DNA from 2 places in the Azospirillum sp. TSO5 genome. Region 1 is predicted to be linked to the other one. Evidence: riboswitches for the same ligand, from Rfam matches in the RefSeq annotation. Region 1 holds a riboswitch; the other holds the start of a gene.
What was found. Region 1 has a riboswitch for manganese ahead of TSO5_RS20030 (sodium:calcium antiporter). Riboswitches for the same ligand answer to the same signal wherever they lie in the genome.

Region 1 (10,307 bases):
CGGCGAGGCCCAGATTGGCCGCGCGCACCATCACCCGCTCCATCACCGTCTCGTCGTCCAGGGCCAGCGGGTGTGTCGCGATCGACACCTCCGCCTCGGGCATCTCGGTGCCGATGGCGGCGACCGCCCGGTCCCGCAATGCCTGGACGGCCTCCAGCGGCAAGGTGCGGCCGACCAGGAGGTCGAGGTCGACGAACAGCACGCTGCCCGCCGGGCGGACCCGCACGCGCCGGACCCCCGCGATCCCGGGGATCGCCGAGACGATGGCGGCGACCCGCTCGGCGGCGCCGGCGGGGGCGGCGTCGATCAGCGTGTCGATGGTCCGTCGGCCCAGCCGGTAGCCGGCGAGGCAGACGAAGACCGACACCCCGATGGCGGCAAGCGCATCGCCCTTGGGATAGCCGAGCCACACCAGCCCCAACCCGACCAGCACCACCGCCGAACTGAGGATGTCCGAGGAGAAGTGCAGCGCGTCGGCCTCCAGCGCCTGGCTGCGGGTCTCCCTGGCGACGCGCGACAGCTCGTGCGCCCGGTAGGCGTCGATGGCGATCGAGACCAGCACCGCCCCGATCGACCACCAGGTCGCCTGAACCTCCGCATCGCCGGTAACCAGACGATGGACCGCCTCGTAGGCGATCCAGGCGCTGGTCAGGAACAGCAGCCCGGTTTCGCCGAGGGCGGTGACGCTCTCGATCTTGCCATGGCCATAGGGGTGCCCGGCGTCGGCCGGCTTGTCGCTGACACGGACGGCGAGATAGGTCATCACCGTGGCCCCGAGGTCGAGCAGGCTGTGCGCGCCCTCCGAGATCAGGCCGAGACTGCCGGTGCTGAGCCCCACCGCGAACTTGCCGACGGTCATCGCCCCGCTCGCCGCGATGGAGCCGAGGGCGACCGCTTCCTTTTCGTTGTTCATGATGCCGGTCCTCCGGACAAGGTGTGGCGGCTTATTCGGCGTCCTCGAATTCGAACGTCTCGGCTTCATCGTCATAGGTGAACAGCTCGGCATAGCGCGCCCAGCTCGTCACCGCCTTCAGGGTCTCCTCGGCATAGTCCTCGCTCATGAAGGCCTCCAGCTCCTCCTGGAACTGTGCGCTGGGAACCCGGTGGTTCGGCGCCCCCTTGAGCGTGGCGTGGATGTGCGCGGCCAGCGGCACATAGAGGACGAGATGCTCGGCGAACAGGCGCTTGCGGTCGTCCACCCCGGACTCGGCGAACAGGCGGCCGGGTTCGGTCAGATGGATGTCGCCCTCCGCCACCTCGGCGAATCCCAGCATCTGCAGCGCCTCGGCGATGGGGAACAGGTCGTCGATCTCGTGCTGCAGACCGGCGGCGAGATGCGGCAGGTCGGCCTTGCCGAGATAGGCGGGCGATGCCAGCGTTTCCATCAAGCCGGCCAGCAGGTTGGTCGACACCCGCTCCAGCGGTTGGGCATGGACCGGACGTCGCTTCTCCGTCGCACTGGCCGGAACGGGCAGCGGCTTGCGCGCCGTCATCAGCCCGTAGATGTCGTCGACCATGGCGCGGAATGCCGGCTCCAGACGGTTGCGCGGGTGCGGCAGCTCGACCCGGATTTCCGCGGCAACCCGACCGGGGTTGGAGGAGAACACCAGGATGCGGTCGCACATCAGCACCGCCTCCTCGATGTTGTGCGTCACCATCAGGATCGATTTGATCGGCAGCCGCCGCTCCATCCACAGGTCGAGCAGATCGGTGCGCAGTGTTTCCGCCGTCAGCACGTCCAGCGCCGAGAACGGCTCGTCCATCAGCAGGATTTCCGGATGCACGACCAGCGCGCGGGCGAAACCGACCCGCTGGCGCATGCCGCCCGACAGCTCCTTCGGATAGGCGGATTCGAAGCCGGACAGGCCGATCAGGTCGATCGCCTCCTCGGTCCGGGCCTCGGCCTCCCCGGCGGGGACGCCCTTGGCTTTCAACCCGGCCATGACGTTCTCCCACACGGTCAGCCAGGGGAACAGGGCGAAGGTCTGGAAGACCATCGCCACCCCGTCGGTCGGGCCGCCGACCGCCTCGCCATGATGACGCACCGCACCGGCGGTCGGCTTGACCAGCCCTGCGACGATGCGCAGCAGCGTGGATTTTCCCGAGCCGGAACGGCCGAGCAGGCCGACGACCTCGCCGTCGCGCAAGGTCAGATCGACGTTGTCGAGGACGACATAATCCTGGCCGGACGGCTTGGCATAGGCCTGACGGACGCCGTTCAGCTCGAAAAGGGTGGTGTTCACGGTGTTCAGCATGACGGTGTCCCTTTCAGGCGAGGCGCAGACGGCGTTCGGCGAACGCATAGAGCGGACGCCACAGCAGGCGATTGAACAGGATGACGAACAGCGACATGACGGCGATGCCCAGCACGATGCGCGGGTAATCCCCGGCGGTCGTCGCCTGGGCGATGTAGCTGCCCAGGCCGTGGGCGGTCAGCGTGGTGTCCCCCCAGCTCACCGCCTCGGCGACGATGCTGGCGTTCCACGAACCGCCGGACGCGGTGACCGCCCCGGTGACGTAATAGGGGAAGACGCCCGGCAGCATGACGTCGCGCCACCATTGCCAGCCACGGATGCGGAAATTGGCCGCCGCCTCCTTCAGATCGCTGGGGAAGGCGGTGGCCCCGGCGATGACGTTGAACAGGATGTACCACTGGGTGCCGAGGATCATCAGCGGGCTGAGCCAGACATCCGGGTTCAGGTCGAAGCGGACGATCGCCACCACCGCCACCGGGAACAGCAGGTTGGCTGGGAAGGCGGCGAGGAACTGGGCTGCCGGCTGCACCTTCTCCGCCAGCCGCGGCCGCAGTCCGATCATCACGCCCAACGGCACCCAGACCAGCGTCGCCGCCACGATCAGCGCCACCACCCGCAGCAGCGTCGCTCCGCCGAGCAGGAAGGCGGTGCCGACGTCGCTCCATTCCACGCCCGACGCGATGAAGGTCACCATCGACCAGCCGCAATAGAGCCCGGTCATCACCAGGACGCCGTACCACGCCATGTCCACCGCCTTGACCGGCACGCGCTCCAGACAGCGCAGGATCGAGCGCCGGGCCGGGTCGACGGCCAAGCCGGCCCCGAATCCGGCGGGCAAGGCCAGCCGCCACCAGACTGCCCTCCCCAGCAGGGCATCGAGCGGCGCGAACAGCGCGCGGAAGAAACGGGTATGCTGGAACAGGTCGAGCAGCCAGGAGTCCGGCACCACCTGCGCGCCGGTCAGTTCGACCCGGAACTTGTCGGCCCAGGCGACCAGCGGGCGGAACAGCAGCTGGTCGTAGGCCAGGATGACCAGCAGCATCGCCAGCACCGCCCAGCCGACCGCGCCCAGTCGCTGCTGCGCGATGGCCTCGGCCAGATAGGAGCCGATGCCGGGCAGCGTGATGGTCTTGTCGCCGACCGTGATGGCCTCCGATGCGACGACGAAGAACCAGCCGCCCGACATCGACATCATCATGTTCCACACCAGCCCCGGCGTCGCGTAGGGTGCCTCAAGCGCCCAGAAACGCTGCCAGCCGGAAAAGCCGAAGCTGTCGGCCACCTCGTCCAGATCGCGCGGCACGGTGCGCAGCGACTGGTAGAAGCTGAACGCCATGTTCCAGGCCTGGCTGGTGAAGATGGCGAAGATTGCCGCACACTCCGCCCCCAGCACGCTGCCGGGAAACAGCGCCAGGAAGAAGACGACGGTGAAGGAGATGTAGCCGAGCACCGGCACCGACTGCAGCACGTCCAGCACCGGGATCAGAACCATGCCGGCTCGCCGGCTCTTGGCCGCCAGGGTCGCGTAGGTGAAGGTGAAGACCAGCGACGCTGCCATCGCCGCCAGCATGCGCAGGGTCGAGCGCAGGGCGTACTCCGGCAGCATCGAGGGGTCGAGGACGACCGGCTCTGCACCGATGCCGTCCAGCGGGGCCGCCATCTGGTGCCCGCCGATGGCAACCAGTGCCAGCAGCCCGATGACCAGCGGCAGGGCGAGCAGATCCCAGCGGTTGGGCTTGGCGTCAACGGCCTTCACCGAGACGCTTGTGTTGATCCAGACCATGACTGTTCCATCCCGCGGTCCTGCATCTGCGGACCGCTTGGCAAGCGCAACAACGGCTGTCCCGGCGCGGAGAGGCGCCGGAACCGCCTATGGAAAGCGGGGTTGGATCACCGACTTCGCGGAGTCGGCTCGCGCGACACGCCGCGCAGACCGCTACGAAAACGCAGCGGACGCACGAAGCGTCGGATGGTGAGGGGAATGTTCACCATGGTCCACCTGTGTTCGGTTCGGCGAAGACGCCGACCGTGGTGGACCTGTTCGGCAGGTCAGCCCAGGATCAGCGTCGTCGCGGTGTTGGGTCGAGGTCGACTACTGGGGCTTTCCATCTCTTGCCTTCTCGGCGGGAGCCGTGGTCCATCACGGACACGCGAGCGCCGGCCGATTTTGCGGTGACGTTGCCGTCCCTGTACTCCCGCGCCACGGGTTGGTCAAGAGGCGTGAGCGACGCCTTTTGAGCGGTCAAAAAAGCTTCATGGATGGAACGTCGCGTCGAGGGTTCTTCAGGCTTTCACGACATGCCAACTCAAACGGAAGGTAGGCCAGCCCGTCAGCCTCGTCCGGTAGCGTCCGTCATTCGGCGATTTGGCGGCCGCCGGCTGAGGATCGGCGGTATCACCCTGCGTGGCGATGGGGATGATGGTCATGGCCAAAGCCGGAGTGGCTGTCTCCACACTGTGCCACCTCCACCGTGATGTGGCTGAGGCCGTGCAGGTGGGCCAGTCCCTCCTTGTATGCGGCCACTGGCTTGGGGTGATCGGATACCAGGGCGACGATGGCCGCCATATGGCCCGGCCCCACCCGCCAGAGGTGAAGGTCGGTCACCCGGTCGCCGTCTGTCTCCAAGGTCGTACGGACAGCCGCAGCCAATTTCGGGTCCGGCACTGTGTCGAGAAGCACCGCCCCGGCGTCGCGGATAAGACCACAGGCCCAGCTGAGGATGACCGCGGTGCCGACCAAGCCGACGATCGGGTCCATCCAGGTCCAGCCGAACAGGCCGGCCGCCAGAAGCCCCAGGATGGCGAGGACCGAGGTCGCCGCGTCGGCCAGGACGTGGATATAGGCCGACCGCATATTCAGGTCGTGGGCATGGTGACCACCATGCCCATGCGCATGTTCGTGGACATGGTGGTCATCATCATGATCCTCGTGGTGGTCATGATGGTGATCGTGCCCATGGTGATGGTGCTCGCCGCCTAGCAACCAGGGGTGACGCCATAGAACGGGCCTCAATATACGCTAAGCGGACAAAACAGGAACTTTGTAGGGGTGCTGTTCGTTGGCTTTTCTGAGAGATTGATGGGCTTCAGATATCATTGCACCAATCTTGTAGCAGAACGGCAGCCATTGGGTTGTAAGATCGAATAGAAAAACGATTGCAGAGATGGCACAAGCTCAGCTGCTTGGCCAATCACTGGATGCTGATGTTACCCGTCATCCCGAACGTTTCGTGCAGCGGTTCGTGACAGCTGAGTTTGTAGTTGCCCGGGCTGACTGGCACAAACGCGAGGTCGGCTGACTGACCCGGCGCGATTTCGATGTCCTTCACGTAGGGATTCTGGACCATGCCCTTCGTGGTCGTCAGGCTTCTCGCGGCGATCGCCCGGAAGTACCCCTCCGAGGAAAACGTATGCGACGTTCCACCGTGGTTCTCGATGTGCAGTCGGTAGGGGCGGCCAGCCTGAAACACAAGTGTCGTGGGCTGATAGCTGTATTCCTGCATCGCCACGTTGACCGGTTCAGCGCCTGTCCAGTCGACCCCTGCTGTTCTTGCTGGAGCATCCGCGATGTAGCCCGGTGGCGCGACGGTCTCGACCGCCGTTCCCGCAGCACAGCCGGCCATCGTGACCGTCAACAGAACTGAAGCAAAGTGATAGGTCCGTAGCATGCCCGTTCCTCCCAAGAAACGACGGATCCGGTGCCTCCGATGCCACTACATCTTCAGGCGATAGCATAACGTCCGTGTTCAAGGGTGACGCGGCACAGGAGGTGCTTATTCCCAGCTCATATGGAGAGTGGACCGCCATCTCACCGCCCCACTCGCCGCACATTGCGCTACAGCATAAGGCGCAGCATTTCGCCTTGCTGGGCAAGACTTTTGGGCACGGATGTCGACAGTATCAACTAGGTCTGACGCGGTACCCGCGAGCGGCAGGTCGACAGCCGACGGATGGTTGGAAACACACAACCGCATCTACGGTGCCGCTGCGGCATAGGGACGCACTGAAGGCGTGGCATCATGCGTTGACGACGCAACACTCATCGGCTATTGAGCGCCCCGTCATTGGGGAGTAGCCACCCTCCATTCAGAGAGGGGCGTGCGTCAACAGACTTGGGCCTGCGGCCCATGGCGCACGCGGCCGCCAACCGGCCATCAAGCAAGACCACTGGCGCTGCATCCGTCCGGCCGGACGGGATGCCGCGCTGGTGTGCTTCCGCGTCCGGCCAACCGTCTTGAGTTTTCCATGCTTCTCACCATCATCCTTCTGCTTGCCTCCGCCGCGCTGATCTATGCAGCCTGTGAAACCTTTGTGAATGGCATCGAGTGGGTCGGACGAAAGCTGAGGCTTAGTCAGACCTCCACCGGTACCGTGCTTGCCGCGTTGGGAACTGCGCTGCCGGAAAGTGTGGTGACACTTGTCGCTGTCGCGTTTGGCGACGGAGCCGCGCACAAGGACATCGGCATTGGCGCTGCCCTGGGTGGGCCTCTGGCGCTCAGCACCTTGGCCTATGCAGTGGTCGGGATGTCGCTGTTCGTCAATCGACGCCGGATTGGGCGGGCCAACACCCTGGTGCAGGTGGATGGGCTACGGTTAAGCCGCGACCAGATGTGGTTCCTCGGCATTTTCCTCGTGAAGATCGCGGTCGGCGCTGCTGTCTTCAGCATCAAGCCGTGGCTCGGCATTGCTTTCCTGGCTGCTTATGCCATGTACATTTGGAAGGAAGTACGCCGCGAGGACGATGGCTGCGAGGACGTCGAACTTGAACCTCTCAAGATCCGTCCTGGAGAGGCTGATCCTGCTTTGGGTTGGGCCTTGGTGCAGACCGGTGTTGCACTTCTGGTGATCTTCGTAGCTTCCCAATTGTTCGTCGCGCAGATCAGTGACATCGCCCCGGCGCTCGGGTTGCCGCCGCAGGTCACGGCTCTGCTGCTCAGCCCATTGGCGACAGAACTGCCGGAAACGATGAACGCCATCATTTGGGTCCGTCAAGGCAAGGAGCGGTTGGCGCTCGCCAACATCTCCGGCGCGATGATGATCCAGGCCACCGTGCCGACTGCGTTCGGCCTTTTCTTCACGCCTTGGATGCTGGATACGCCGCTGTTCCTCGCTGCGGGCTTTACGGCTGTGGCTGTGGCATCGCTGATGATGGCGTTCCGCTCTGGAATGGTTTCCAGCGAAAAGTTGACCCGGGTCGGTTGGCTGTATTTGGCATTTGCAGGGATGCTGGCATTCGCCCGCTGATCGCGGAGGGCGCTCGTTCAGGCGGGCGAGCGTCCGACAGGTGCCAAGGTCCCGCCATCTCGTATCTCCCCTGACAGAACACCTCCGACAAGCGTCACCGGAGAAATGTTGCTGAGGGCTGCGAAATGCTGGACATGTCTATGCCTTCGCTTGCCGCTGCACGACGCACGACAGCCCCACCAGCGCGATCAACGAGACTGCGGCTCCGACTAGGAACGTTGCATCCGGACCCACAACGGTCCACAACACCCCGGCCACAGTGCTGGCGATCAACAGAGCAAGGCCGGTCATGAGGTTGTAGAGGCCGAACCCTGTTCCCCGCAGGTCTGCGGGCGTGGCATCGGCGACGAAGACCGCAAGCAGCCCTTGAGTGGAGCCCATGTGAAGCCCCCACAACGCCGCCCCGGCCAGGACAACCCACGCGCTTCCAGCGGCCGCGAGAACCAAGTCCGCGAGAACAAGAAAACCAACCCCCAGAGCCAATAGGCGGCGCCGGTTCATCCGGTCGGCCAAACGCCCCAGGGGATATGCGGAAACCGCGTAGACGACGTTCATAACGATGAGCACCAGCGGCGCGTAAGCGTTCTCCATGCCGACGCTCTGGGCGCGCAGCAGCAGGAAGGCCTCGCTGAAGCGCGCCAGTGTCAGCACTGATGCCAATGCCACCACGCTCCAGAACGTTGCATCCAACCGTCGCAGCTGGCTGCGCTGAATCGGAAAGCGGCGCGGTTCAGTGGAGGGTTGCGTGTCGGGCTCACGCACGCCGAACAGGATCACCGCGACGGCCACGAACGCCGGGAGGACGGCAATCCAGAACACTAGGCGGAAGTCATCGCCGCTCAGGACCATCAGCAGCATGGCGATCGCTGGTCCGGCGAAAGCCCCTACCGTGTCCATCGACTGCCGCAGGCCAAAGGCGGCGCCGCGCAGGTCAGGCGGCGTCACCTCGGCAACCAGCGCGTCGCGCGGCGCCCCGCGCACACCTTTGCCGATCCGGTCGAGGAAGCGGGCGAGCAGGACCGAGGCCAGCGTGTCGGCGAGCGGAAAGACCGGCTTTGTCAGGGCGGCCATGCCGTAGCCCAGCAGCAGCAACGGCTTGCGTCGCCCCATCCAGTCGCTGACCACCCCGGAGAAGATCTTGGTGATGGCGGCGGTGGCTTCGGCAATGCCCTCGATGAAGCCAACAGACAGTGCACTGGCTCCCAGGACAGAGACTAGGAACACCGGCAGCAGGCTGTGGATCATCTCCGAGGAGACATCCATGAACAGGCTGACGAACCCAAGTGCGACCACACTACTGGGGATGGAGCGGAGTGACACGGTTTATTAGTTCCCCACAACCCGTTCAACGATCACCAGCGGACCCACAAGTAGTGATTACAGATCCTCCTGACGGCGATCATGCCGCGTGACGATGAGGGTGATGGTCATGGCCGGAGCCGGTGTGGCTATCTCCGCATTGCGCCAACTCCACTGTGACATGGCTGAGGCCGTGCAGGTGAGCCAACCGTGCCTTGTACGCGGCTACCGGCTTCGGGTGATCGGACACGACGGCAATGATGGCCGCCATATGGCCTGGACCGACGCGCCAGAGGTGCAGGTCGGTGACGCGGTCGCCATTGGTCTCCAGGGTGGTGCGGACAGCCGTTGCCAGTTTCGGGTCCGGCACCGTGTCAAGAAGCACCGCGCCAGCGTCGCGGATAAGGCCATAAGCCCAGCTGAGGATGACGGCGGTGCCAACCAGACCGACGATTGGGTCCATCCAAGTCCAGCCGAATAAACCAGCCGCCAGAAGCCCAAGGATGGCGAGGACGGACGTCGCGGCGTCGGCCAGGACGTGGATGTAGGCCGACCGCATGTTCAGGTCGTGGGCGTGGTGACCGCCATGCCCATGCGCTTGCCCGTGGGAATGGTGGTCCTCATGATCCTCATGGTCGTCATGATGGTGATCATGATGGTCATGGTGTTGGTGGGCGCCGTGGTCGTGATGATGCCCATGCCCGTGGTGATGGTGCTCGCCGCCCAGCAGCCAGGCGCTGCCAAGATTGACCGCAAGGCCCAGGACGGCGATGACGATGGCCTCGCCGTAGGCAATGGGCACCGGGTTGACGAGGCGCTCGACGCTCTCATAGCCGATCAGCAGGGCGATCATTGCCAGGATGATAGCGGACGCAAAGGCGGCCAATTCACCGAGCTTGCCGGTGCCGAAGGCGAAGCGCTCGTTGCGGAGGTGACGCCGGGCGTAGACGTAGGCAAGCGCAGAAATGCTGAGCGCTGCCGCGTGGGTCGACATGTGCCAGCCGTCAGCGACCAGGGCCAGTGAGCCGAACATCGTGCCGCCGACGATTTCGCCGACCATCATGACCAAGGTCAGCGCGACCACGATCCAGATGCGCCGCTCGTTACGGTCGTGATGCTCGCCGAGGAAATCATGCTGGTGCGTCCACGGGGCGATGGAGTGGGAGTGCATGTGGCTGGTCCTAATGAAGCAGGGAAGGACGGGTCCAGAGTTCCACTGTCAGTCTGGCCTCATCTTCCGGAACGTCAGGGTGGTGGAACTGGAATATTGCCAACCCCACGTCGCGGGCATGAGCGTTCGGTTCTCCGCGCCTTACCAACTCGGCGAAGGCGCGTTCAACAGCGGCACGACAGCACATTGGGCGGCCTCCTAGAGATACTTGGCAAGCTCACGAAGCTTGGAAAGACGGTCGCGGTCCTCACGGGGAATTGGACCAACGATCTCTTCGAGATGATGGTCGATATGGTCGAGGATCAGGACGCTTTTCGCCTTCTCCAGAGCTTTGATGA
Region 2 (10,307 bases), on a different contig from region 1:
TGGGTCCCCTCCCTCTCCCGGGGCGGGAGAGGGCACTGTCCGCACCGCAAATTAGATACTTATCGCCAGTTGGAACCCCATGCCCGACCAGACCATCGCTTCCCCTATCTCTGCCGCCATTCGTGGGCGCCTGCTCAGCTTCCATCGCGCGCCCGCCGGGCCGGGGGATTTTGATTGCCTGACCTATCACGAGGACGGGCTGCTGCTGGTCGGGGCTGACGGGCGGATTCTGGAGGTCGGGGATTGGGCGAACCTGCGCGGCCGGGTTCCGGAGGGGGTGGCGGTCGACGACCACAGCGGCAAGCTGGTGCTGCCGGGTTTCATCGACACCCACATCCATTTCCCGCAGACCCAGGTGATCGCCTCCTACGGCGCCCAGCTGCTCGACTGGCTGGAGAAATACACCTTCATCGAGGAGCAGCGCTTCGCCGATCCGGCCCACGCCGCGGCCAACGCCGCTTTCTTTATGGATGAGCTGCTGCGCAACGGCACGACGACCGCTGTGGTCTACGGCTCGGTCCATCCGCAGTCGGTCGACGCCCTGTTCGCCGAGGCCGAGGCGCGCGGCGCCGGAATGATCGCCGGCAAGGTGATGATGGACCGCCACGCGCCCGCCGCCCTGACCGATACCGCCGATGGCAGCTATCGCGACGGCAAGGATCTGATCGGCCGCTGGCACGGGCATGGGCGGCAGCGCTATGCGGTGACCCCGCGCTTCGCCATCACCTCGACCGAGGCGCAGCTGGAGGCGGCCGGCGCTTTGCTGCGCGAGCACCCCGGCGTCCATATGCAGACCCACCTGTCGGAAAACACCGACGAGATCGCCGAGGTGCGGCGCCTGTTCCCGGGCGCCCGCGACTACACCGATGTCTATGACCGCTTCGGGCTGCTGGGACCGACTTCGCTGTTCGGTCACTGCATCCATCTGTCGGAGGCGGAGATGGAACGGCTGTCGGAAAGCGGGTCGGTCGCCGTCTTCTGCCCGACCAGCAACCTGTTCATCGGCAGCGGCCTGTTCGACCTCGACGCCCTGTCGAAGCCGGAGCGGCCGGTGCGCACCGCCATCGCCACCGATGTCGGCGGCGGCACCAGCTATTCCATGCTGCGCACGGCGGCGGAGGCCTACAAGGTGCTGCAACTGCGGCGCCAGAACCTGCCGGCGCTCGCCGCCTTGCATTGGATGACGCGCGGCAATGCCGAGGCTCTGGGCATGGCCGACGAGATCGGCAGTCTGGAGCCCGGACGCTGGGCCGACCTCGTCGTGCTCGACCCCGCCGCCACCCCGGCTATGCGACATCGCATGAAGGCGGTGGATGGCGATCTGGAGGAGGAGCTGTTCATCCAGGTGACGCTGGGCGACGACCGTTCGGTGGCCGCCACCTACCTGCGCGGCCGCATCTCGCACCTGCGGCAATCGGGCGCTTGACCCAATCCCCCAGTCCTTGTAGGAGTTCCCCCGTCATTGGGGAGTAGCCACCCGCCGGCAGCGATCTGGCGGGGTTCGCGTCAACAGACTTGGACGGTTCCGGCCTCCGGCCGCTACCGCCATGGCGCGCACGGCGGCCAGAGGGCCGACCCGGCGAGACCAGTGGATCGGGCATCTCCGCGGCCAGCCGGAGTCTGTCTGATTCCACTGTGTTGTCTGGCCTGGGAATAGCCATGATCGCCACGTCCCTCGCGCTTGCCTTCAGCCTTTCGATGGATTCTTTCGCCGCGGCACTCGGCCGCGGGGCCTGCTCGCGCCGGTCCGGCCTGCCCGAGGCGGTGCGCGTGGGCGCGGCCTTCGGCGTCTGCCAGTTCGCCATGCCGCTGGTAGGCTGGGGCATCGGCATCGCCTTCGCCAGCCTCGTGGAAACGGTCGATCACTGGATCGCCTTCGGCCTGCTGCTGGCGGTCGGCGGCGCGATGCTGCGCAACGCCATCATGGACAGCGATGACGAGGGCGAGGAGGATTGCGGCCCGGTGCGCAGCGTGCGGGCCGAATGGCTGGCCCTGCTGACCACTGCCGTCGCCACCAGCATCGACGCCGCCGCCGTCGGCGCCGGTCTGGCGCTGGTCGACGTGGACATGGTGACGACCTCGGCGTTGATCGGCGCGGTGACCTTCGCGGTGGCCTTTGGTGGCGTGCTGATCGGCAAGGCCGCCGGCAATCATTTGGGCCGCTGGGCGGAAATGGCCGGCGGCGTGGTGCTGATCGGCCTGGGCGCCAAGATCCTGCTGGAGCATACGCTGGGGTGAAGTGTTACGGCGTTCGCAGATCGTCAGGCAACGCCAAGCCTCTGGAATAAAGTCACTTTTTCGGTCGTCATTCCCGCGAAGGCGGGAATCCAGCCGTTTCAGCCGCTTCATTGCGGAGCTTCCTGGATCCCCGCCTTCGCGGGGATGACGGCCAAGGAAAGCGCCGGTGCGCATCAAGAGCCGGGGCGACGCATCGCCCCGGCTCTTTCCGTCTTTACTCCGCGGCGATGGTCTCGCGCGCGGGTTCCTCGGCAGGCACCGTGCGGATCAGGTGGTCGAAGGCGGCCAGTGCGGCCTTGGCACCCTCGCCCATGGCGATGACGATCTGCTTGAACGGCACCGTCGTCGCGTCGCCGGCGGCGAAGACGCCGGGCAGCGAGGTCTGGCCGCGGTTGTCGACCTCGATCTCGCCGCGCGGGGTCAGCGCCAGCGTGCCCTTCAGCCATTCGGTGTTCGGCACCAGACCGATCTGCACGAAGATGCCTTCCAGATCGACCCGCTTCAGCTCGCCGCCGTTGCGGTCCTTGTAGGACAAGCCGACGACCTTGTTGCCGTCGCCATGCACCTCGGTGGTCTGGGCCGAGACGACGACGGTGACGTTGGGCAGGCTGTGCAGCTTGCGCTGCAGGACCGCATCGGCGCGCAACTGGCTGTCGAACTCGATCAGCGTGACGTGCGAGACGATGCCGGCGAGGTCGATCGCCGCCTCGACACCGGAGTTGCCGCCGCCGATCACCGCCACGCGCTTGCCCTTGAACAGCGGGCCGTCGCAGTGCGGGCAGTAGGCGACACCCTTGTTGCGGTATTCCGCCTCGCCCGGGACATTCATCGAGCGCCAGCGGGCGCCGGTCGACAGCACCACCGTGCGGGACTTCAGCGAGGCGCCGTTGGCCAGCTTCACCTCGATCAGGCCGCCTTCCTGCGTGGCCGGCACCAGGGCGGTGGCGGTCTGCAGGTTCATCACGTCAACCTCATAGTCCTTGACGTGCTGTTCCAGCGCCGCGGCCAGCTTCGGCCCCTCGGTGTGGGAGACGGAGATGAAGTTCTCGATCGCCATGGTGTCGAGCACCTGACCGCCGAACCGCTCGGCTGCGACGCCGGTGCGGATGCCCTTGCGGGCGGCGTAGATGGCGGCCGCGGCGCCGGCGGGGCCGCCGCCGATCACCAGCACCTCGAACGGGGCCTTGGCCTTGATCTTCTCGGCGGCGCGGGCGACGGCACCGGTGTCGAGCTTGGCGACGATCTGCGCCACGTCCATCCGGCCCTGGGCGAAGGGCTCGCCGTTCAGGAAGACGGTGGGGACGGCCATCACCTGACGCTGCTCGACCTCCTGCTGGAACAGCGCGCCGTCGATGGCGACATGCTTGATCCGCGGGTTCAGCGCGCTCATCAGGTTCAGGGCCTGGACCACGTCCGGGCAGTTCTGGCAGGACAGCGAGAAATAGGTCTCGAAGCGGAAATCGCCGTCGAGGTTGCGGATCTGCTCCAGCAGTTCCTCGGATTCCTTCGACGGATGACCGCCGACCTGCAGCAGGGCCAGAACCAGCGAGTTGAACTCGTGACCCATCGGCAGGCCGGCGAAGGTGACGCCGATGTCGGTGCCGTCGCGCTTGATGGCGAAGGAGGGCCGGCGGGCGTCGGCGCCGTTGCGGTCCAGCGTGATCTTGTCCGACAGCGAGGCGATGTCTTCCAGCAGGCCCAGCATCTCCTGCGACTTCGCCCCGTCGTCCAGCGACGCCACCAGCGTGATCGGGTTGGTGATGCGCTCCAGATAGGCCTTCAACTGCGTCTTCAGATTGGCGTCCAGCATGGCTTTCGTTCCCAACGTCTCGTGTCCGGGGCGGATCGCCTGCGCGGAATCGCGGCGGTCCGGGCGGAGAAATGGTGGCCCGAGTCAAAAGAGCCGGTCGGGCGGGCGGTCTGGCTTTCAAACAGCGAAGAGGTCGGAACGTCATCGTCCTCCCCGCGCAGGCGGGGATCCAGGCTTGGAAAAGGCTGCGACAAAAAGCGCCTGGGTGCCCGCCTTCGCGGGGATGGGGAAACCGATAACGGACCCTGACGACGGGGAGGCTTTTGAAGCCGGCCCGTTTAAAACCTGCCTTGCGGCCGTTCCGGCCGATCAAGGGTACTCGTTTTCAAACCCGCCGGAGCGGGGTGGGAGCCGGCCGGAGCCGGCCCCCGATCCTTAGGATTTCCCTTGCGGGAGAACCTTAGATCTTGCCGACGAGGTCGAGCGACGGGGCGAGGGTCTTCTCGCCTTCCTGCCACTTGGCCGGGCAGACCTCGCCCGGGTGGGCGGCGACGTACTGGACGGCCTTGATCTTGCGCAGCAGCTCCTTGGCGTCACGGCCGACGCCGCCGGCGGTGATCTCGACGATCTGGATCTTGCCGTCCGGGTCGACGACGAAGGTGCCGCGGTCGGCCAGACCGACTTCCTCGATCAGGACCTCGAAGTTGCGGCTGATCGCCAGCGTCGGGTCGCCGATCATGGTGTAGTTGATCTTGCCGATGGCCGGCGAGGTGTCGTGCCAGGCCTTGTGGCAGAAGTGGGTGTCGGTCGAGACGCTGTAGATCTCGACGCCCAGCTTCTGGAATTCGGCGTAGTTGTCGGCCAGGTCTTCCAGCTCCGTCGGGCAGACGAAGGTGAAATCGGCCGGATAGAAGAACACGACCGACCACTTGCCCTTCAGGTCGGCGTCGGTCACGTCGATGAACTTGCCGTTCTTAAAAGCGGTCGCCTTGAAGGGCTTAATCTCGCTGTTGATCAAGGACATTTGTGTTCTCCGATGAGGTGCGATGAATGGTTGTCGCCTCGATCTCCGGCCGGGGGCCGTGACATGCCCGACTTAGTGCGGCGCACCGGGTCGAACAAGAGGGCCTGCCTTGTGGCCCCTGTCACTAGGCCGGGGGTCGGGGCGATGTTCCCGTGTCCCGTTGACCCGAGGAGGAATACGGGAAATCTGTTATCAAGAGAAGTAGAAAATACCAATTGGATTGATCGATAAAACCGATTACATAATCGGGCATGAAACCGCTCCCCACCCTGCGCCAGCTCCGCTATCTCGTCGCCGTTGTCGACCGCTGCCATTTCGGGCAGGCGGCAGAGGCCTGCCTCGTCAGCCAGTCGACGCTGAGCGCCGGTTTGCAGGAGCTTGAGGATCTGCTGGGCGCCACGCTGGTGGAGCGCACGCGCCGCTCCGTGCTGCCGACCCCGCTCGGCCGCGAGATCGCGGAGCGGGCCCGGCAATTGCTGAAGGGGGCGGAGGAGCTGGTGGACATCACCCGGTCGGCCGCCGACCCGATGTCGGGCGCGCTCCATCTCGGCGTGATCCCGACCATCGGACCCTTCCTGATCCCCCGCGTGATGCCGGCCCTGCGCGAGACCTTCCCGCGCCTGCGCCTCTATCTGCGCGAGGATCAGACGGCACGGCTGCTGGAGCAGCTGAATGCCGGTAAGCTGGATGCGGCGCTGCTGGCCTTGCCCTATCCGATGGGCGACCTGGAGACGGAGGACATCGCGGAGGACCGCTTCTCCTTCGTCTGCCCCACCGGCCACCGGCTGAGCGCCGGCGATCCGGCCGAGCCGGTGACGGTCCCGTCGGAGGATCTGCTGCTGCTGGAGGACGGGCACTGCCTGCGCGACCATGCCATGGCCGCCTGCGCGCTGGACGCGACGCCGCACAACACCGCCTTCGAGGGCACCAGCCTGCACACGCTGGTGCAGATGGTGGCGAACGGGCTGGGGGTGACGCTGCTGCCGCAGATGGCGGTCGATTCGGGCATCCTGCGCGGGCTGGATCTGGCGGTTCGCCCGCTGGCCGGCGGCCGGCCGGGGCGGCGGATCGCGCTGGCCTGGCGCCGCACCTCGGGCCGGAAGGAGACCTTCCAGCGGCTGGCCGAAGCGCTCCGGGCGGAGATGACGCGGAAGGACGGCTGAGGGCGACGGCTGGGGAACCGGCCGCGCTCAAAGTATCGCTTGGTCCGGCGGGCGCGAGATGGTTTAAACGGGACGGTTTTTCGCCCGTTCACTCCGCTTTCGGGACACCCTGCGTCATGTCCATCACCGACACCGTTCCCGCCCCTGGCCCCCTGTTCGACCGCGTCGCCATCATCGGCATCGGTCTGATCGGCTCCTCCCTGGCACGGGCGTTGGCGGAGTATGGGATCGCACGGCAGGTCGTCTGCGCCGACCGCAGCGCCGAGGCCTGCGCCAAGGCGCTGGAACTGGGCATCGTGGCGGAGGCCTCCACCGATCCGGCCGTGGCGCTCGCCGGTGCCGATCTGGTGATTCTGTCGACTCCGGTCGGCAGCTACGCCGCGGTCGCCGAGGCCATCGGGCCGCTTCTGCAGCGCGGGACCATCGTCACCGACGTCGGCTCGGTCAAGCAGGCGGCCCTGCGCGACATCGGGCCGCATCTGCCGGACGGCGTCCATCTGATCCCGGGCCACCCGGTGGCGGGCACCGAGCATTCCGGGCCGGAGGCCGGCTTCGCCACCCTGTTCCAGGGCCGGTGGTGCATCCTGACTCCGCCGACCGGGGCCGACCGCTACGCGCTGGAGCGGGTGACGGAGCTGTGGCGCCGCGTCGGCTCCACCGTGGAGATCATGGAGGCCAGCCACCATGACCGCGTGCTGGCCATCACCTCGCACCTGCCGCACCTGATCGCCTACACCATCGTCGGCACCGCGTCGGACCTGGAGGAAGACACCAAGTCCGAGGTCATCAAGTTCTCCGCCGGCGGCTTCCGCGACTTCACCCGCATCGCCGCCAGCGATCCGGTGATGTGGCGCGACGTGTTCCTGAACAACCGCGAGGCGGTGCTGGAAATTCTCCAGCGCTTCACCGAGGACCTGACGGCGTTGCAGCGCGCCATCCGCTGGGGCGAGGGGCAGCAGCTGCAGGACCACTTCACCAAGACGCGGGCCGTGCGCCGGGGCATCATCGACGCCAAGCAGGCGTAAAAGAGGCGCGCGAGCCGGCGGTTTTTCACTCCATCGGCAATCCCACGTAATTCTCCGCCAGCGCCGTCATGGCGGCGCGGGAGTGGACCAGATAGTCCAGCTCGGCCAGATGCACGCGCTGCTCGAAGGGCGACTCCGCGTCATTCCGGTGCAGCATGGTGGTCATCGACCAGGAGAAGCGCTCCGCCTTCCAGATCCGCCGCAGGCAGGTGGCGCTGTAGCCGTCCAGCCCTTCGGTCGTGCCGGATTTGTAGTAGGCGGCGAGAGCGCGCGACAGCACCACCACATCGGCGACCGCGAGGTTCAGGCCCTTGGCGCCGGTCGGCGGCACGATGTGGGCGGCGTCGCCGGCGATGAACAGCCGGCCATGCCGCATGGGATCGCAGACGAAGCTGCGCATGGCGATGATGCCCTTCTGGAAGACCGGCCCCTCCGTCAGCGTCCAGCCATTCCCGTCCTCCAACCGGCGGTGCAGTTCGGACCAGATGCGGTCGTCGGACCAGTTGGCGATGTCGTCCTTGGGATCGACCTGGATGTAGAGCCGCTGCACCTCCGGCGAGCGGGTGCTGAGCAGGGCGAAGCCGCGCTCGTGGTTGGCGTAGATCAGTTCGGGGTGCGACGGCGGCGCCTCGGTCAGGATGCCGAGCCAGCCGAAGGGATAGACCATCTGGTATTCGGTGCGCGCCGCGGCAGGGATCGCCTGCCGGCTCGGCCCGTGGAATCCGTCGCAGCCGGCGATGAAGTCGCAGCGCAGTTCCTCCAGCGGTCCGTCCGCGCCGCGGCGGAACTGCACGCGCGGCGTCTTGCCCTCCAGATCGAGGAACCGCAAGTCGGACACGCCGAACAGGATGGTGCCGCCATCCTCCAGCCGGGCGGAGACGAGGTCGCGGATCACCTCGTGCTGGGCGTAGACGGTGACGCGCTTGCCGCCGGTCAGCTCCGCCATGTCGATATGGTGGCTGCGGCGGTCGAAGCGCAGCGTGATGCCGGAATGGAAATGGGCCTCGCGCATCATGCGGTCGCCCAGCCCCATGTCGTTCATCAGGTCGACCACCCATTGCTCCAGCACGCCGGCGCGGATGGTGCCCTCGATCTCCTCGCGGCTGCGGTGTTCCAGGATCACCGACTCGATGCCCTGGCGGTGCAGCAGGTGGGACAGGAACAGACCGGCCGGGCCGGCGCCGATGATGGCGACCTGGGTGCGGCCGAACTGGATATCAGCCGATTTGGTGGGGTGCATGTCTCTCGCCCTCCTTGGGGACCTGGGGCAGGTGCGCTTTTGCTGATTGTTTTATGCACCAATCATTTGCACTCATGCTATTCCCGGAGGCGGAGGGCCGGACATAGACGAACCGGCGAAAGACTTGTACTTTTCATCGCAAGTCTGCCGGAGCTCGTGCGATGTCCGCCCACGCTGCCCATTCCGGCCACAGCGCCGAACCCATTCCCCGCTATTGGCTGTACGGCGAACCGCCGGCGATGCCGGAGCTGCGCTTCGTCCATATCGAGACGATCCCGGAGCGGATGCGCTTGTACAATTGGGAGGTCCGCCCCCACCGCCATGACGGGCTGAGCCATGCCCTGCTGGTCACGGACGGCGGTGGGCGGCTGACCGCCGACGGGGTGGAGGTGGCGTTCCGCGCCCCGGCGCTGATCACCGTGCCGGCGCAGGTGGTGCATGGCTTCCGCTTCGATCCCGGCACCGACGGCCATGTGCTGACCATGTCGGAGGGGTTCCTGGCCGGTGTGCTGGCCGCCGCACCGGAGGCGGAACTGCGCGAGGCACCGGCCCTGCCGCAGGCTTGGGACCTGAATGCCGGGTCGGATGAGGCGGCTTCGCTCGACCGCTGTTTCGCCGAGATCAGGCGGGAGTTCCGCGCCCACCACATCGGCCGGGCCAGCGCCATTTCGGCGCAGGTGATGATGCTGCTGGTCGCCACCGCGCGGCTGGCGGCCGACCGGCAGCGCGACGAGGCTGGGCGCAACGGGCAGGGGGTGTCGCCCGATTTGCGGCTGCTCGCCCGGCTGCGGCCGATGATCGACGAGCACTTCAGCCGGCATTGGCCGGTGGAGCGCTATGCCGCCGCGCTGGGCGTCACGCCCGGCCGGCTGAACGCTGCCTGCCGCCGGGTCACCGGCCTGTCGACCCTGCAACTGGTCCATGCCCGGCTGATGCTGGAGGCCCGCCGTTCGCTGATCTACACCAGCCACGGCATGGCGGAGATCGGCTATGCCCTGGGCTTCGAGGACCCGGCCTATTTCTCGCGCTTCTTCACCAAGCGCGAAGGGCGGTCGCCGCAGGCTTTCCGCCGGGCGCATGGCGATGGTGGAACGGGAAGCAGCCTTGACGGCAACGGCCTTGACCGGACCGGGGGCGGCTCACCACAGTAACAGCCTTGTTTGCGGGAAAGGGTGATGGCGATGGACAGCCTGGACGTCACGATGCGCGAGGCGGCCGAAACGGTCGAACAGTCGCTGTGGCGCAGCCTGCGCGCCGACGCCGCCCGGGTGGCGGAGGAGGAAAGCGGCCTCGCCCCCTACCTCTATGACGCCGTGCTGGCGCGCGACGGCTTTGGCCCGGCGCTGGCCGCCCTGCTGGTGCGCAAGCTGGCCGACCGCGCCATGCCGGAGGACCGGCTGGCCGCCGTGGTGCGCGACGCCATGGAGGCCGACCCGGCCATCGTCGAGTCCGCCGCCGCCGACCTCGCCGCCATCCTGGCGCGTGACCCGGCGGCCGACGGCTGCCTGACGCCCTTCCTCTATTTCAAGGGCTACCATGCCCTGCAATGGCACCGCGTCGCCCACTGGCTGTGGCGGGGCGGCCGGCACGACCTTGCCCATTTCCTGCAAAGCCGGGTGTCGGAGGCCTTCGCCGTCGACATCCATCCGGCGGTGCCGGTCGGGCGCGGCGTGTTCATCGACCACGGCACCGGCGTGGTGATCGGCGAGACGGCGGTGATCGGCAACGACGTGTCGATCCTGCAGAACGTCACGCTGGGCGGCACCGGCAAGGAGCATGGCGACCGCCACCCCAAGGTGCGCGACGGCGTGCTGCTGTCGGCCGGGGCCAAGGTGCTGGGCAACATCACCATCGGCGCCCACGCCAA

Region 2: another riboswitch for manganese. It lies ahead of TSO5_RS06505 (manganese efflux pump MntP family protein); the one in region 1 lies ahead of TSO5_RS20030 (sodium:calcium antiporter).

Annotation. Positions count from the first base shown of each region.
Region 1 is NZ_LGQY01000077.1:27,662-37,968, forward strand. It holds gene TSO5_RS20005 (cation diffusion facilitator family transporter) at 1-913, opposite strand, end outside; gene TSO5_RS20010 (nitrate/sulfonate/bicarbonate ABC transporter ATP-binding protein) at 945-2,255, opposite strand; gene TSO5_RS20015 (ABC transporter permease subunit) at 2,269-4,038, opposite strand; gene TSO5_RS20020 (cation diffusion facilitator family transporter) at 4,651-5,109, opposite strand; gene TSO5_RS20025 (cupredoxin domain-containing protein) at 5,447-5,923, opposite strand; yybP-ykoY riboswitch at 6,310-6,490, shown strand; gene TSO5_RS20030 (sodium:calcium antiporter) at 6,501-7,499, shown strand; gene TSO5_RS20035 (MFS transporter) at 7,638-8,819, opposite strand; gene dmeF (CDF family Co(II)/Ni(II) efflux transporter DmeF) at 8,899-9,969, opposite strand; gene TSO5_RS20050 (metal-sensing transcriptional repressor) at 10,168-10,307, opposite strand, start outside.
Region 2 is NZ_LGQY01000021.1:176-10,482, forward strand. It holds gene guaD (guanine deaminase) at 80-1,426, shown strand; yybP-ykoY riboswitch at 1,453-1,576, shown strand; gene TSO5_RS06505 (manganese efflux pump MntP family protein) at 1,660-2,238, shown strand; gene ahpF (alkyl hydroperoxide reductase subunit F) at 2,453-4,048, opposite strand; gene ahpC (alkyl hydroperoxide reductase subunit C) at 4,449-5,012, opposite strand; gene TSO5_RS06520 (hydrogen peroxide-inducible genes activator) at 5,264-6,175, shown strand; gene TSO5_RS06525 (prephenate/arogenate dehydrogenase family protein) at 6,292-7,200, shown strand; gene pobA (4-hydroxybenzoate 3-monooxygenase) at 7,226-8,440, opposite strand; gene TSO5_RS06535 (helix-turn-helix domain-containing protein) at 8,602-9,591, shown strand; gene cysE (serine O-acetyltransferase) at 9,616-10,307, shown strand, end outside.